DNA from 4 places in the Burkholderia ambifaria AMMD genome. Region 1 is predicted to be linked to each of the others. Evidence: riboswitches for the same ligand, from Rfam matches in the RefSeq annotation. Region 1 holds a riboswitch; each other region holds the start of a gene.
The links. A riboswitch is a leader RNA that binds a small molecule or an ion and turns the genes downstream of it on or off. The one in region 1 is predicted to bind cobalamin.
Positions count from the first base shown of each region.

Region 2: another riboswitch for cobalamin. It lies ahead of BAMB_RS19500 (TonB-dependent receptor domain-containing protein); the one in region 1 lies ahead of BAMB_RS12655 (hypothetical protein).
Region 3: another riboswitch for cobalamin. It lies ahead of cobA (uroporphyrinogen-III C-methyltransferase); the one in region 1 lies ahead of BAMB_RS12655 (hypothetical protein).
Region 4: another riboswitch for cobalamin. It lies ahead of cobG (precorrin-3B synthase); the one in region 1 lies ahead of BAMB_RS12655 (hypothetical protein).

Region 1 covers NC_008390.1:2,760,252-2,764,455, forward strand. The annotation lists gene cobT (nicotinate-nucleotide--dimethylbenzimidazole phosphoribosyltransferase) at 1-32, opposite strand, end outside; gene BAMB_RS12645 (ABC transporter ATP-binding protein) at 86-898, opposite strand; gene BAMB_RS12650 (FecCD family ABC transporter permease) at 895-1,893, opposite strand; gene BAMB_RS12655 (hypothetical protein) at 2,113-2,736, opposite strand; cobalamin riboswitch at 2,744-2,996, opposite strand; gene BAMB_RS12660 (hypothetical protein) at 3,162-3,512, shown strand; gene BAMB_RS12665 (cell division protein ZapA) at 3,509-3,823, shown strand; RNA gene ssrS (6S RNA) at 3,904-4,085, shown strand; gene BAMB_RS12670 (EVE domain-containing protein) at 4,194-4,204, shown strand, end outside.
Region 2 covers NC_008391.1:776,331-780,534, reverse strand. The annotation lists gene BAMB_RS19500 (TonB-dependent receptor domain-containing protein) at 1-1,585, opposite strand, end outside; gene BAMB_RS35410 (hypothetical protein) at 1,571-1,708, shown strand; cobalamin riboswitch at 1,796-1,988, opposite strand; partial or broken gene BAMB_RS35930 (helix-turn-helix domain-containing protein) at 2,102-2,233, opposite strand; gene BAMB_RS19490 (hypothetical protein) at 2,341-2,511, shown strand; gene BAMB_RS19485 (hypothetical protein) at 2,565-2,813, opposite strand; gene BAMB_RS19480 (threo-3-hydroxy-L-aspartate ammonia-lyase) at 2,944-3,918, opposite strand; gene BAMB_RS19475 (helix-turn-helix transcriptional regulator) at 3,967-4,204, opposite strand, start outside.
Region 3 covers NC_008390.1:1,718,314-1,722,517, forward strand. The annotation lists gene BAMB_RS07845 (cobyrinic acid a,c-diamide synthase CobB) at 1-822, opposite strand, end outside; gene cobO (cob(I)yrinic acid a,c-diamide adenosyltransferase) at 826-1,428, opposite strand; gene BAMB_RS07855 (cobalamin biosynthesis protein) at 1,463-1,840, opposite strand; gene cobA (uroporphyrinogen-III C-methyltransferase) at 1,837-2,586, opposite strand; cobalamin riboswitch at 2,757-2,993, opposite strand; cobalamin riboswitch at 3,131-3,393, shown strand; gene cobW (cobalamin biosynthesis protein CobW) at 3,727-4,204, shown strand, end outside.
Region 4 covers NC_008390.1:1,740,038-1,744,241, reverse strand. The annotation lists gene BAMB_RS07955 (bifunctional cobalt-precorrin-7 (C(5))-methyltransferase/cobalt-precorrin-6B (C(15))-methyltransferase) at 1-1,194, opposite strand, end outside; cobalamin riboswitch at 1,399-1,590, shown strand; gene cobG (precorrin-3B synthase) at 1,697-3,088, shown strand; gene BAMB_RS07945 (precorrin-8X methylmutase) at 3,081-3,707, shown strand; gene BAMB_RS07940 (precorrin-2 C(20)-methyltransferase) at 3,704-4,204, shown strand, end outside.

The DNA.
Region 1 (4,204 bases):
ATCGCGGGCGGGAAGTCGGTCGGATTCGTCATCGGAAGGTTTGCCTCGTTGGCGCGGCCGGTGCCGCGCATCGAAAGAAGAGAGTTCATCGCCGCTCGGGCCACGCGGGCAGCAGCGCGTCGCGGCCGTTCTCGCGGATCAGCACGAGCGGGTAGCCGAACGCGTCGCTCGCTCGCGTCGGCGTCAGCACGTCGTGCACGGGGCCCGCCCATGCATGGCCGCGGCCGTCGAGCAACAGCGCGTGCGTCGCGAAACGCCGCGCGAGATTCAGGTCGTGACACGAGAACAGCACCGTGCGCGGGCCCGCGTCGAGCCATGTGCACAGCGCGGTGAGGCCATCGATCTGGTGATGCAGGTCGAGATGGGCGAGCGGCTCGTCGAGCAGCATCAGCGGCGCATCCTGGCACAGCGTCGCGGCCAGCGCGACGCGCTGGCGCTCGCCGCCCGACAGCGACAGCACGTCGCGCGACGCGAGCGCGCTCAGCCCGAACGTCGCGAGCGCATCGCGTGCGGCCGCGCGGTCGCCGTCGCGCTCCCAGCCCCAGCCGCCGAGATACGGAAAGCGGTTGAGCAGCACCGTGTCGAATACCGTCGCGCTGAACGCGTCGTGCAGTTGCTGCGGCATCAGCGCGCGGCGCCGTGCGAGCTGTTCGGGCGGCCACACAGCGAGTGGCAGGCGGTCGATCTCGACGTGGCCGCCGGCCGGCTGCCGCAGGCCCGCGAGCGTCGCGAGCAGCGTCGTCTTGCCGGCGCCGTTCGGCCCCGCGACGCACCAGATCTCGCCGGGCCGGAACGCCTGCGTGAAGCCGTCGAGCAGCGTGCGCTCGCCGGCCTTCAGCGTCAGGTCGACTGCCGCGCAGCTCATGTCGTCGGCGGTGTGTGGTGCGGCGTGCGTCATCGCATCGGTCTCCTCAGCAACATCCACAGGAACACCGGCACGCCGATCAACGCGGTCATCACGCCGACCGGCAATTGCGCGGGTGCGATCGCGGTGCGCGCGAGCAGGTCGGCCGCCATCACGCCGCCGCCGCCCGCGAGCATCGCGGCGGGCAGCAGCATGCGCTGGTCGTTGCCGAATGCGAGCCGCAGCGCGTGCGGCACGACGAGGCCAACGAAACCGATCGTGCCGGCCGTCGTCACCGCGGCCGCCGCGGCCAGCGACGCGACGAGGTAGATCCGCATGCGCAACCGCGCGACCGGCACGCCGAGCGCGAGCGCGGTCGCGTCGCCGCGCAGCAGCACGTTGAGTTGCGGCGCGGCCGGCAGCGCGACGCATGCGGCCAGCAGCAGCGCGCCCCACGCGAACCAGGGTGCCGTCACGCCGTTCAGATCGCCCGTCAGCCAGAAGATGATGCCGCGCAGCCGTGCATCGGGCGCGAGCGACAGCAGCAGCGTGACGAGCGCGCCCCACCCGGCCGCGATCACCACACCCGTGAGCAGCAGCCGCGGCGACGCATCGCGCGAATCACCGCGCCCCAGCTCGCGGCGAGCCAGCCCGAGCACGAGCGCGACCGACACGAGCGCGCCGGCGAACGCGGACGCATCGACGAGCCACCATGCGGCGCCCGCGATCATCGCGACGAGCGCGAAGCCGGCCGCCCCGCCGGATACGCCGAGCACGTACGGCTCCGCGAGCGGATTGCGCAGCAGCACCTGCAGCAGCGCACCGGCCAGCGCGAGTAGCGCGCCGCAGGCGAAGCCCGCGAGCGCACGCGGCAGTCGCAGCGTGCGCACGATGTCGGCGAACAGCGCGTCGCCGCCGTGCGGCACGAGCGACGCGAGCGCCTGCCACGGCGACATCGGCACGCTGCCGATCGACAGCGATGCGACGAACAGCAGCGCGACCACGGCCGCGAGCGCGGCCCAGATCGACGCGGCACGCGCGGCGCTCATGCGGGCCACGACATCGTGCACGACGCACGATGGCGTCGCTTGTCGCCGTTGCCGGCCGTGCGCGGCGCGGGCGTCGCGCCGCGGCGTGTTGTAGGCATACGCAAGCTCGTCATCCTTGTTGAGCAGGTTGTTGATGCGTGCACGGACGACCGGTGATCCCGAACAGCAGCGCGACCACGGCCACGAGCGCGGCCCAGATCGACGCGGCACGCGCGGCGCTCATACGGTGCACGAGGCGTCGTCATCGCGCGCCGCAGGATTGACGACACCGTCGTCGCAACGCCGCGTGCCGCCCGAGTCATTGTGCGCACGGCTCAGGCGCCACGCGCAGCCGAACGCGCGACTCGCCGCCATCGACGCGCGATACCGCGTGCGGCGATCGCCCCCCGAATCCGCGTTTCGCCGCGCGCGTCGCGCGACGTGGCGGCAGGTCGCGCGTCGGTCGAGCCGACGCGACACCACCGCGCAGATGGCCGCGCACACGGCCGCGATCCGGCGAGCCGCACGTTCGCGCGGCCGACGTTCTGCGCAATATAGTGGAAGCCGCCCCATCGGGTCGACCGGCGTCGCGCTGGCGTCACCGTCGAGTACGATCGGCTCGGCAACGGCGACTTGCGGCGGCAACGACGCGTCAGCACGCCGCGCGACGGATCGCGGCACCGCGTGACGCGCGACCTGCGACGTCGCCGCTCCGGACGGATCGGCGTATGCCGCAGCCCGCGCGACGGCGGCGAGCGGCACACCGCGACGCGCACCGGGCAGCGGGCGAACGATTGGGGTCAGCATCGAAGACAAGTCCCGTGAAGCACTGCGCGCCCCGCTTCCCCGCAGGCCGCGCGTCATGAAGCCATGCAGGCTCCTCGCCTCGGCCGGTATCCGGGCTGGCGGCGTACCGGCTCGCCTTCCCGCGCGTTTCACGCGCAGTGGCCCGCGCCCGCGTGCGACCTGCACGCGAAACGCGCCCGAGCCGGCCTGCGTCATGGGACGCGGCCGCTTACCGTTGCGGGGGCAGCGCAGGTTGGCGATCCCCGTGCGGAGCACGCGCCCTGCTTCCCGTTTAACCGCGCGACGCACGCGCGAGCACCGAGGCGGCGCCAGTTTAGGAGCGGGCCGCACGAGCGTCAAGAAAGCGCCCGGACGCATGCCGGGAGCGCGTCGGACGCGCATATTCGCGGCAAGAAGCGGGGGTGTTACGACTGGAAACGTTACAGATGTCGGAATGCGCGTTATTCCGCGCTAAAATGCTGGGTCTTTAGAGGACGCAGCAGATGCTCAACGAACTCGAAACTTTATCTCAAAATATTGGCCGTCTGATCTCGCTGAACAAGCGCTATCACTCGGAACGGCTCGCGCTCGAGGAGCAGGTCGCGCAAATGCGCGCGGAAGCGGACACCGTCCGCGCGGAACTCGCGCAGCTGCGCGACGAACGCAATGCACTCGCGGCGGAGCGCGACACGCTGTCGGCAAAGATCGACGACGCTCAGGTCAAACTGAACGCGATTCTCGAAAAGCTGCCGCGCACGAAGAGCGCCGAGCAGGCCGACAACCAGCTCGATCTGCTGGATGCGCAGGCGCGCCCGGATAGCGACGACGCGGCCAGCCACGGAGAACATGCATGAGCACCAAGCAGATCGAAGTCTCGATTCTCGGTCAGCCCTATCGGCTCGCCTGCTCGGCCGAGACCGAAGCCGCGCTGCTCGAGGCCGTCGCGCGCGTCGATGCCGAAATGTCGAAAATCCGCTCGAACAGCTCGGTGCGCGGCACCGATCGCATCGCGGTGATGGCGGCCCTGTCGCTCGCATCCGAATTGCTGCGCCTGCAAACGAGCGTGCGGCACGGTGAAGCATTTCCGGCGGAAGAAATCCGTCGTACAATGCACCAGATGAACGAACAGCTCGGCGCGGTGCTCGCACAGCACGAGACGCAGTAACGTTTGATCGATGTGTCGATTCCCCTTGATCTCGGCGATCAACGGTGGTCAAATTGGCGCAACGAAACACAGTTCAATCAGCTTCCCTGCCTGGTTCGCCAAGGTCATATATTCCTTGAACCAATGCCATGTGCACGGTTGCGGAAATTTGTAGCACGGGCGCGCGCGTCACTCTGTCTGATGTACCCGAAGTGCTGCTAACTGCGACCAATTCTGAACCTCAGGTTCAGGATGCCGGCCTAGCGGCCAAGGTGGGGACCTATTCAACGGCATCGGGCCATCCCGATGCCGTTTCCTTTTTAAGGTCTGTCTGCATGCCGAACGCGTATGCAGCCAGACCGTCACGCCCTTTCTGCATCGATCACGATCCGTGCAATACTG
Region 2 (4,204 bases), on a different replicon from region 1:
CCGCGATGCTCACCGGCGTCGTGCGGCCGAGCGTGCCCTTGTACGACAGGTCGATGCCGCGGATATGCGCACGGCCGATGTTCATCGGTGAGAACGTCGCCGGGTTGTACGCGATCAGGTTGTTGACGCGCGTGTCGTAGATCGCGGCGCTGAACGTGCCGTACGCCGTGTTCGCGTCGAGCGCGGCTTCGACCGAATCGCTGCGCTCCGGATTCAGGTTCGGATTGCCGTAGCCGGGGTAGTACAGGTCGTTGAACGACGGCAGGCGGAATGCGTTGCCGTACGACACGCGCGCCGTATAGACCGGCGTGATCGCCCACGACAGCGCGGCGTTGCCGGTGTTCACGGCTTTCCCCGCGATGATCTCGTGACGCCCCGCGACGAACATCGTCACGCTGCCGAGCGTCGCCGACTGATGCAGCGAGAACGCGGAATCGTTGCGCGTGGGCACGCCGTCCGGCACGTCGATCGGCAGGAACGCCTGCTCGCGCGTGAAGTCGTATGCGACCTTCGTCTCGCCCGACAGCGGCAGGCCGAACAGGTGGAAGCCGTGCGTCTGATGAGTCAGCGACGTCGACGAACTGATGCGCTGCGAGTCGATCCGGTCGGTCTGGATGGCCGGGTCGCTCGCATACAGGAACTGGCGGTCGTTCGCATAACCGAACGACTGGTCGAACTGCGTGTCGGGCGTAATGTCGAGATGGAACGCGATGCCGGTCGTCAGCTGATGATCGAGTTCGCGGTTCGCATAGCCGGCGTTGTCATAGGACAGGTCGGAGCGGTGATACAGCGCGAACGTCGAGATCGACCAGTTATCGCGCGCGTAACCGAGGCGCGCATCGAGATCCTGCGCGTGGTACGGATTGCGGCCGTCCTCGTGGTACGGCAACACGGGCCGCGTCGCGTCGATGCCGGCGGTGTTGTACGAGTGCAGGCCAAGCGAGTAGGTGAGCCCGCCGAGCGCGGCCAGCGGCCCCGTCGACGGCACGGTGCCCGACGTGCGCAACTGCGTGTCGAAGGTCTTGTTCGAGCCGCCGCCGAACGACACGCTCGTCTGGTTGGGCTGGCCGGCGGCGCGGCGCGTGAACAGCTGCACGACGCCGCCCATCGCGTTCGCGCCGAATGATGCGGCGGCCGGCCCCGAAATCACTTCGACGCGCTCGAACGCTTCGGTCGGCAGGTCGGCCCACGGCGCGATGCCGGTGGTCGGCGAGCCGATCCGGATCCCGTCGATGAATACCGCGACCTGGCTGGCCGACGAGCCGCGGATGCTGACCGACGCGGACGAGCCGGGGCCGCCGGTCTGCGAGACGGTCACGCCCGGCAGCATCGCGAGGGCCTGCGTGATGCTCGGCTCGCTCGGCGACAGACGGTCGAGATCGGCGCGCGTGAGCACCTGCGTTGTTGCATAGCGCTGGTCGAACGATTCGGGCAGATGCCGCGTGTCGGTCACGGCGATCGTCGGCAGGTCGGTGCCGTCCGCGGACGGGCGCGGCTGCGTGATTGTCGTATCGCCGGCGGCGTGGGCGATCGGGGAGAGCAGCGCGGTGGCGGCGGACGTGGCGAGAAGGTGGCGAAGATTCATGAGGCGGCGAGCGTGATCGTGTTGCAGGTACGGCGTGAGCGCGCGAAGACGCCGCGCATGACGGCGACGCAGCGGCGCGACGCTTCCGGCGTGGAAGCGGAGGCGGAAAGGTTGGACATTTGAAGGGTCCTGAGGTCGGGCCGTCCATGCAACGGGGCGACCGCCAAAGGCGGTGCTGGCGCATCGGGACACCCCGCCCGGTGCGGCTGCTTGGACCTCGGGTCGATGGCAGGTCTCCTGGCTCGCGGGTCGTTATTCGCGCCGGCCTTCCCGGTTTCCCAGTGGCGTGTGGTGGCGCGGATTCGCCGCTTACAGTTGCGGGGGCAGCCGCAGATTCGAGGCGCTGCCTCTCCTGCGTTCCCTTTTGATCCCGTTCCCGGGAACCATCAGCGCGCAAGCGTAATGGCGAGCGCTCCGGCGCGTCAATCGTTGGCGGCCGACGGGATGCGAAAAAACGTCAGTGTTCGTCGAATGCTTTCGAAGTCCTTTCTTTTTTCGACGGCACTCGAACCGCATTCACGTCTGATGAAACGGAACGTCGGCCGCGCTGCAATCGCGTCGGAACCGGCTCGGCGCGATGCCCGTCCATCGCACGAACGCCCGCCGGAACGCTTCCTCGCCGCTGAACCCGAGATGCGCGCCGATCCGCTGTTGCTGCTCGCGCCGGGCCCGGTGCAGTCGGGCATCTTCAACGACCCGCTCGGCGCCGCGCACGACCGCCCGAAGTGCAAGCTTTCGTCGATACGATGCGCGCGATGCTGAACGCGCACGGACTTACGCCCGACGCGTTCGGCGCGCGGGTGTTCGATGGCATTCGAGACGGGCGTTACTGGCTGATTCCGCAACCGGAGACGATCAACGGCGCGCTGCAGCGGCGCACTGCGGATATCCTCGCCGCACGTGATCCATCGCTGCCGTCGTTGTGATGTCGTTGTGATGTCGTAATAGGGGCCGGCCGTCCGACGCGGCCGGCTCACGTTTACATATGCGAGCCCGAGCGCGTGCGGCCGCTGGGATCGCCACCGCGATCGGGCGGCGTATTGTTCTGATCGATCTTCGCGAGCACGAAGCCGGCGGGCGGCAGCGCGGCGGGCGAACGGTGGGTGGCGTGCGCGACGGGGCCTTGCGGCAATGCGGCGGGAAGGCTGGATGACGTAACGCCCGGTTGAGCGAACGCCGAAAGGGAGGCTGCCGCGAGGGCGGCGGCGACGATCGCGTGCGTGTTCATGACGACTCCTTCTTCACGACTGAATGCGGGACACCTAATCAGTCTAGAGCGCGAAACTTAACGCGCCGTGAAGAAGCGGCGGCACGCGGATGACAGGATATTCATCCAGGCCATCCGCGCGCCACGACGGTCATGCCGAGGCGGACACGAGCGCGCAGAAGTTCTCGAGATCGACGTTGCCGCCGCTGATCACGATGCCGACGCGCTTGCCCTTCAGTTCATCCTTCATCCGGCGTGCGGCCGCGAACGACAGGCAGCCGGTCGGCTCGACGACAATCTTCATACGGGTCGCGAAGAAGCGCATGCAGTCGACCAGCTCCGCATCGGTCGCGGTCAGGATGTCGTCGACGTCGCGCCGCAGGATCGGAAACGTCAGGTTGCCGAGGTGCTGCGTCTGCGCGCCGTCGGCGATCGTGCGCGGCGTGTCGATATGGACGATCGAGCCTGACCGGAACGACTGCTGGCCGTCATTGCCGGCTTCCGGCTCGACGCCGTACAGCTTCGCGTGCGGCGACAGCGCGCGCGTCGCGAGCGCCGTGCCTGACAGCAGGCCGCCGCCGCCGAGCGGCGTGAACACCGCGTCGAGCGGCCCGACCTCGTCGAACAATTCCTTGGCTGCCGTGCCCTGGCCCGCGATCACGTCCGCATGGTCGTACGGCGGGACCAGCGTGAGCCCGTGTTTCTCAGCAAGCTCGCGGCCGATCTGTTCGCGGTCCTCGGTGTAGCGGTCGTAGGTCACGACGTTGCCGCCGTAGCCGCGCGTCGCGGCCATCTTCGCGGCCGGCGCGTCCTGCGGCATCACGATCGTCGCCGGAATGCCGAGGATGCGCGCCGACAGCGCGATCGCCTGCGCATGGTTGCCGGACGAAAACGCGACGACGCCGTTGCGGCGCTGCGTCGCGTCGAAGCGCGACAGCGCGTTGAACGCGCCGCGGAACTTGAATGCGCCCATGCGCTGCAGGTTCTCGCACTTGAAGAACACCTGTGCGCCGAGCGCTTCGTCGATCGTGCGCGACGTCATCACGGGCGTGCGGTGCGCGTGGCCTTCGAGCCGTGCCGCGGCTGCTGCTACGTCGTCGTAGGTGGGAAGGGTCGGAGTGTTCATGAAGGTCGCTCGTCGGAAGGGTCGTTCAATGGGGCAGCAGGGCGCGCATCATTTCGCATCGTTGTAGACGGTGGCGCGCGACACGCCGAGGTGCTGCGACACGATTTCCATCGCGCGGCGCACCTCGAGGAAGCCGTCGGCCTTCAGCGCGTGCATCAGCTCGCGGCGCTGGTCGGTCTTCAGCTCGCGTGGGGTAGTCGCCAGGCGCGTCGCGAACGCATCGATGCGCTGCCGGATCGCGTCCGCGCCGGCCGGGTCGAGCGTTTCTGCGACAGGTTCGCCTTCG
Region 3 (4,204 bases), 1.0 Mb from region 1:
TTCGTCGGCGAGCGGCGAAAAGAACCGCAGCTGCGCACCGAGCGCCTCGAGCAGCGCGAGATTGGCCGGATAGATGAACGAGAACGCCGCGTCGCGCGCGATCGCGATGCGCTTGCCGGCGAGCGCGCGCGGCAGCGGGGCGCGGGCCGCCGGTTCCGCGAACGACACGGCCGGCGGCAATTCGGCGAGCGCCGTCTGCGCGAGCACGTCGGCCGCACGCTCGAGCCGCGCGTCGAGATCGCCGATGTCGGCCGGCTGGTGCAGGCCGAGATGGCGTTCCGGCAGCGCGATGCCCGCATCGGCCGGCACGTGCCCGAGCCAGCGCAAGTCGTCCGGCAGCGCCTGCCGCAACAGTTCCGCGTGTCGCGGCGACCCGACGCGGTTCGCGAGCACGCCGTGAAACGGCACCTCCGGCCGGAACCGCGCGAGCCCGAACGCGATCGCCGCGAACGTCTGCGCCATCGCCTTCGCGGAAATCACCGCGACGACCGGCACCCCGAACGCGGCCGCGAGATCGGCGCTGCTCGGCGTGCCGTCGAACAGCCCCATCACGCCTTCGATCAGGATCAGGTCCGCGTCGCGCGCGGCATCGGCGAGCAGCGCGCGGCAGCCGGCTTCACCGACCATCCCGAGGTCGAGCGCGTGCACGGGTGCGCCGCTCGCGCGTTCGAGCAGCATCGGATCGAGAAAATCCGGCCCGGTCTTGAACACGCGCACGCGCCGGCCGAGCCGGCGGTGCAGCCGCGCGAGGCCGGCCGTCACCGACGTCTTGCCCTGGCCGGACGCGGGCGCGCTGACGAACAGCGCGGGGCAGGCCGGCATCGCTCAGAACTCCACGCCGGGCTGCGCCTTCACGCCTTGCTCCTTGTACGGATGCTTGACGAGCCGCATTTCCGTGACGAGGTCGGCCGCGTCGATCAGTGCATCGGGCGCATGCCGCCCGGTGACGACGACGTGCACCGAATCCGGCCGCGCGACGAGCGTCGCGAGCACTTCGTCGAGCGGCAGGTATTCGTACTTCAGCACGGTGTTCAGCTCGTCGAGGATCACCATCCGGTACTCGCCGCTTTCGATCATCCGGCGCGCCTCGTCCCAGCCCTTGCGCGCGGTGGCGACGTCGGCGTCGCGGTTCTGCGTATTCCACGTATAGCCGTCGCCCATCGTCACGAAGTCGCACTGCGCGACCGCGCCGAGGAAGTCCCGCTCGGACGTGTGCAACGCGCCCTTGATGAACTGCACGACGCCGAGCCGCATGCCATGGCCGAGCACGCGCACGGCCATGCCGAAGGCGGCCGTGCTCTTGCCCTTGCCGTTGCCGGTGTTGACGATCAGCAGGCCCTTTTCCTGGGTGGCGGCAGCCTGCTTCTTTTCATGGCCGGCGCGGCGGCGTTCGGCCATCCGCTGATGGGATTCGGCATCGGTCTTCATCGGGAATCGTCCTGTCGAAAGCGAAACAAAGGGTTCAGAGCGGGCCGGCGAGCGCGACCGTCACGCCGTCCCGACTGGATTTGGGGCCGAGCAGCCGGCCCTGCGGCGCCGCGAGTTGCGCGCACGGCTCGGCCACGCCCGCGACGCCGAAACGCGCGAGCGCGGCCGCCGACGGGCCGCTCAATGCCGGTTCGGAGCACTGCGCGAGCTGCGCCGCGTCGAACGCGACGAGCGGCCAGCCGCGCCGCGCGCACAGCGTGCGCAGCGGCCGGGCACGCGCCTTGTCGGCGAGCGTCGCGACGACGGCCGGCTCGGCGTCCGGGTGGCTGGCCAGCGCCGCGCGGATCGCGGCATCGAGTTGCGCGGCCGTCACTCCCGCGCGGAAACCGACGCCGAGCGCGACGCGCATCATGCGCGGCCGCCAAGCGCCGCGCGCACCGCGGGATCGTCGGCGAGCGCCGCGACGCGGCCGATCACGACGATCGCGGGCGAACCGATACCGGTCGCGCGCACGCGTTCGACGATCGTGTCGAGGGTCGCGAGCACGTGCCGCTGCCCGTCACGCGTCGCGTTCTCGATCGCCGCGCACGGCGTGTCGCCGGCCACGCCGCCGTCACGCAGCGCGGCTGCAATGGTGTCGAGCCGGCGAATGCCCATGTAGATCACGATCGTCATCCGCGTCGCGGCCAGCGCGCGCCAGTCGGGTTCGTCCGCGCCCGCGCCGTGGCCCGTGACGAAGATCACGCCCTGCGCGTCGCCGCGATGCGTGACCGGAATGCCGAGCGCGGCCGGGGCGGCGATCCCGGCCGTGATGCCGTTCACGACCTCGACCGGAAACCCGGCCGCGCCGAGCGCGAGCAATTCCTCGCCGCCGCGGCCGAACACGAACGGATCGCCGCCCTTGAGCCGCGCGACGCTGCGGCCCGCGCGCAGATGCGCGAGCATCGTGGCGACGATCGTTTCCTGCGGCGTCGACGCATGGCCGCCGCGCTTGCCGACGTGCTCGATCAGGGCGTCGGCGCGCGCGTGGCGCAGCACGTCGGGGTTCACGAGATCGTCGACGAGCAGCACGTCGGCCGCGGCGATCGCGCGCACGGCCTTCAGCGTCAGCAGATCGGCGTCGCCGGGGCCGGCGCCGACGAGCCATGCGCGGCTCATCGGACGCGGCACGGCGCGCACCGTGTCGTGGCAGTGGAAAGGGGACAGCGAGCGGCACATCGGCGGCCGGCGGACAGGCAATGCATGACGGATCGAGCGAAGCCCGCGCGAGCGCGGGCGGAAAGCGCACCCCATCCGTCCCCCGCGGATCGGGCGTTCGGCGAGCAGCGGGCTCGCCCCTTGCGTCGGCCGGTATCCGGGCTGGCCGCTTGCCAGGCCGCAGCCTTCCCGCCCGCTGAAGGGCAGTGGCATCGCGGGCGGCCTGGGCGCGTGCGGGGAACCGCGACGCGCGGGCGGCGTACCGTTGCGGGGACAGCACAGGCCGGGCGGACGTCCGCCTCCTGTTTCCCGTTTAACTGCGCACGCCGGAGGAGCGCGCGCGAGCACCGAACGCGGCGCATACGATAGCACAGCGCCCGGGCCGCGCGAACCCGCCGCGCGGTCGCCCGGGGTGGCCCCGGACGTGGCCCCGGGCGCGCTGCCGCGGCCATGCAGGACATCCCGCGGCGGCCCGTTTCACCTTGACGCTCCCCGCACCGCCGCCTACACTCGCACGCGTTTTGGTGCTCGCGCGCGCTCCTCCGGCGCGCGCAGTTAAACGGGAAACAGGGAGCCTGCCTGCGCCGCAGTCGAGCCAACCTGTGCTGCCCCCGCAACGGTAAGCGAACGCGTCGCGCCCAGCGCGACGCAGCGCCGCTTCGCCGCATGCCTGCCGCATGCGGACGACCGCCACTGGATGCCGCGCATTCGGGAAGGCGAAGCGGCGTGTTCGTCAGCCCGGATACCGGCCGAAACGTTGGGGTTCAGCGCCGCGGGGAGGCGGCGCATCGTCCACGGCCGCAGCATGCCCGACACCCGAGCGTTTCCCGCTTCCTCCACCGATCCGTCCGCCGCACGCGCGCCGCGCCGGGCCGGCGCGACGAACGGCAGGCGGCGCGGGCAGGGCCGGCGGCAGCCGTGCCGGCATTGACCATGCCGACCGTTCACAAGGAAGCGTCATGTCCGATTCGTCGTTCCGTGCGTCGTGCGGCCGTCCGGCCGGACTGCGCCGCGCCATCCCCGCGATCCGCCCGACGACATGCCGCGCCGCATTCGACGCGACGATCCCGGCCTGATTCCATTTTCGCCACAGGACCTACCATGACCCTACGCAAGCTTCCCGTCACGATCGTCACGGGCTTTCTCGGCAGCGGCAAGACCACGCTGATGCGCCACATCCTGCAGCACGCGGAAGGCCGCCGCATCGCGGTGATCGTCAACGAATTCGGCGAGCTCGGCATCGACGGCGAAATCCTCAAGGGCTGCGGGATCGGCTGCGACGATGCGGAGGGCGCGCAGGGCGAAGCGTCGGGCCAGCTGTACGAACTCGCGAACGGCTGCCTGTGCTGCACCGTGCAGGAAGAGTTCTATCCGGTGATGGAAGCGCTCGTCGAGCGCCGCGCCGACATCGATCACGTGCTGATCGAGACGTCGGGCCTCGCGCTGCCGAAGCCGCTCGTGCAGGCCTTCAACTGGCCGACGATCCGCAACAGCTTCACGGTCGACGCGGTCGTGACGGTCGTCGACGGGCCGGCTGCCGCCAGCGGCCAGTTCGCCGAGAACCCGCAGGCCGTCGACG
Region 4 (4,204 bases), 1.0 Mb from region 1:
GCGCCCGTCGTACAGCGTGACCGGCAACGGCTGCCGCCACGTGTCGAAACGGCCGAGCGGCTCGGCATGCGCGAGCGACACGCGCGTGAGCGTGCCGCCATGCACGTCGCGCCAAGCCGCGAGCGCCAGTTCGCCCTGCAGCGTGACCGCGTTCGCGACGAGCCGGCCGCCGGGCTTCAGCGCCGACCAGCATGCATCGAGCACGCCGGGTGCGCTCGCGCCGCCGCCGATGAAGATCGCGTCCGGCGCGGCGAGCCCCGCGAGCGCGTGGGGCGCGCGCCCCGCGACGAGTTGCAGCCCCGGCACGCCGAGCGCGTCGCGGTTGTGCTCGATGAAGCGCTGACGCTCCGCATGCGACTCGATCGCGATCGTCTGGCACGACGGATGCGCGCGCATCCATTCGATGCCGATCGAGCCGCTGCCCGCGCCGACGTCCCACAACAGTTCGCCGGGTGCGGGCGCGAGGCGCCCGAGCGTCAATGCGCGCATGTCGCGCTTGGTGAGCTGGCCGTCGTGGCGGTACGCGTCGTCGGGCAGACCGGGCGTGAGCGCGCGGCGCGGCGCATCGGGGCCGGCCCGGCAGTCGAGCGCGATCAGGTTGAGCGCGGCGGTTTCGGCGACGGGCCAGTCTTGCGCGAGACCATCGAGACGCCGCTCGAGCGGGCCACCGAGATGTTCGAACACGCTGATGCGGGTCGGGCCGAAGCCGCGCGCCGTGAGTTCGGCGGCGACCGTGGCCGGCGTGCGGCCGTCGGCGCTCAGCACGAACAGGCGCCGGCCCGGCAGCAGGTGGCGCACGAGCGTCGCGAGCGGTCGGCCGACGAGCGACACCGCGCCGACGTCCTGCAGCGCCCAGCCGAGCCGTGCGGCCGCCAGCGACAGCGACGACGGGGCGGGCAGCACGCGCCATTCGTCTGGGGATAGCTCGCGCGCGAGCGTGGCGCCGACGCCGAACAGCATCGGGTCGCCGCTTGCCAGCACGCAGACGGGCGCGTCGCGTCGCGCGAGCAGGCCCGACACGTCGAACGGCGACGGCCATGGCTCGCGCGCGGCCCGCAGCCGCGCGGGCAGCATGTCGAGGTGCCGCTTCGCGCCGACGACCCGCGTCGCGTCGAGCAGCGCGCGCCGCGCGCTGCGCCCGAGCCCCGCGTAACCGTCGTCGCCGATGCCCACTACCGTCAGCCACGCCGTCATGCACCCTTCCCCATCGTCCGATTCCATCGAGTCGCCGCACGGCGGCCGTGAAGGCGCCGGTGCGGCCGTCCGCGTTGCGAAAGTCGGCATGGTACCGTGTTCCACCGCGCGTTTCATCTGCGGGACTGCCCGCGCCGGGCCGCGTTTCGCTTCAGTCATGGCGCCCGATCGACGGTCGCGAAGCGCCGGTGAAATCGGGTATCCTACGGCCGTTCGTTCGCCGGTGCCCTTCGGGGCCGAAGAGGGAACACAGGGCGCGTATCGCGCTGCTGTGGCTGCCCCCGCAACTGTAGACAGCGAGCCGATCTCCCCCCTCATGCCACTGGTTTCACCGGGAAGGCCGGGAGCCGGCGCCGACCTGTCAGCCAGGAGACCTGCCGGCCTGAAAGTGCGTGCGTGCCAGTCGGCGTCGGGCGGGGTGTACCGATGCGTTGGCCGCGGCGCCACACTGCCCGGTATCCCGTTGAGTTCCGCCCCCGTTTCGATTCCTGCGTTGCCCGTCGTGCGCCCGTCGGCTTGCCCGGGGCTCGTGCGCGTCGTCGCGGCCGCCGACGGCGGGCTGTGCCGGATCAAGCTGCCGGGCGGCCGGCTCGACGCGCGGCAGGCGCGCGCGATCGCCGCCGCGGCGCGCAGCTACGGCTCCGGCGCGATCGACGCGACCAATCGCGCGAATCTCCAGTTGCGCGGCATTCGCGACGGCGCGGCTGATGCGCTGGCCGGTGCATTGCTCGACGCGGGCCTCGGCCCACGTACGAGCGCCGCCGATGCCGCCGATGCCGCCAATGCCGCCGATGTCGCTCAGGATAAGGCCGCGCTCGCCGCGAGCGACGACGTCCGCAACCTGATGCTCAGCCCGCTCGCCGGGCTCGATCCCGCCGCGCTGCTCGACAGCCGCGCCCTCGCACGGCCGTTGCTCGACATGCTGACGCACGAGCCGCGCCGCGGCGAACTGTCGCCGAAATTCTCGATCCAGCTCGACGGCGGCGAATCGGTCGCGGCGCTCGATCACCCGCACGATATCTGGCTTGCCGCGCGACGTCGCGGCGACGGCGCGCTGCGCATCGCCGCGGGCCTGGCCGGCTGTCCGCCGGTCTCGTCCGACGATTCGCCCGCTTGGTTCGACGTGGCGCCCGACCAGGCCGTCGCACTGGTGCGCGCGTTGCTGCTCGCATTCCTCGATCTTGCACCGGCCGACGTCACGCGGATGCGCGCGTTGCTCGCGACCGGCGGCGAACGGGCGTTGCGCGAGCGCGCGCAGCACTACGCACCCTTCCCGCTCGCGGCCGATCCCGCACTGGCCGGCTGGCGGCGCATGCCCGCGGATGCCGCGCTGCGTTTCGGCGCGCGGCCGTCGCTCGACGCGGCGCGCTGCAGCGTCGGCGCGCAGTTCGTGCTCGGTCGGCTCGACGCGACGCAACTGGAACGGCTCGCGGCACTCGCTGAAGCCGAAGGCGACGCCACGCTGTCGATGACGCCGTGGCAAGGCGTATTCGTGCACGGCGTGCGGCGCGAACGCGCGCCGGTCGTGCTCGATGCGCTCGCGTCGCTCGGTCTCGTGTGCACGCCGTCCGACCCGCTGGCGGCGCTGGTTGCCTGCACCGGCAGCGCGGGCTGCGCGAAGGCGCGCGCCGATACCAAACATGACGCACTCGCGCTGGCCGCGCGCGTCGGCCATCCGGTCGACGTGCACCTGACGGGCTGCGAGCGCCACTGCGCGCTGCCGCACCCCGCGACGTACACGCTCGTCGCGGTTGCGCCTGCACGCTACGACCTTTACCGGCGCGACGCCGCCACGGGCCTCGGCGCCCCGCTCGCGCGCCATCTGACGATTGACCAGGCCGCGGCCCGATTGACGGACCTGCGGCATAGCCAGGACACCACAACCGATGCTTGACTACATTCGCGACGGGCAGGAAATCTACCGCCAGTCGTTCGCGACGATCCGCGCCGAGGCCGACCTGTCGCAGGTTCCGCCCGATCTCGAGAAACTCGCGGTGCGCGTGATCCACGCGTGCGGGATGGTCGATGTCGTCTACGACCTGCGCTTCTCGGCCGGTGCCGGCACGGCGGGCCGCTCAGCGCTCGCGGCCGGCGCGCCGATCCTGTGCGACGCGCGGATGGTCGCCGAAGGCATCACGCGCGCGCGGCTCCCAGCCGGCAATCGCGTGATCTGCACGCTCGGCGAACCGGAGGTGCCCGATCTCGCGCGGCATCTCGGCAACACGCGTTCGGCCGCGGCGCTCGAACTGTGGCGCCCGGATCTGGACGGCAGCGTCGTGGTGATCGGCAATGCGCCGACCGCGCTGTTCCACCTGCTCGACATGATCGACGCCGGCGCGCCGCGCCCCGCGCTGATCCTCGGCTTTCCGGTCGGCTTCATCGGCGCGGCCGAATCGAAGGCGCTGCTCGATGCCGAGAGCCGCGGCGTGCCCTACGTCACGCTGCTCGGCCGCCGCGGCGGCAGCGCGATGGCCGCCGCCGCCGTCAACGCACTCGCGACGGAGGCCGAATGACGGCCCCGCGCGGACGCCTGTTCGGGGTCGGCGTCGGCCCGGGCGATCCTGAACTGATGACGATCAAGGCGCTGCGCGTGCTGCAGGCCGCGCCGGTGGTCGCGTATTTCGTCGCAAAGGGCAAGAAAGGCAATGCGTACGGGATCGTCGAAGCGCACCTGCTCGACGCGCAGACGCAACTGCCGCTCGTCTATCCGGTGACGACCGAGGCGCTGCCGCCGCCGCTCTGCTACGAGACGGTGATCGCCGACTTCTACGACACGGCCGCCGAGATCGTCGCCGCGCATCTCGACGCCGGGCGCGACGTCGCGGTGATCTGCGAAGGCGATCCGTTCTTCTACGGGTCGTACATGTACCTGCACGATCGCCTCGCGACGCGCTACGACACCGAAGTGATCCCGGGCGTATGCGCGATGCTCGGCGGCACGGCCGTGCTCGGCCAGCCGCTCGTCTATCGCAACCAGAGCCTGTCGGTGCTGTCCGGCGTGCTGCCGGAG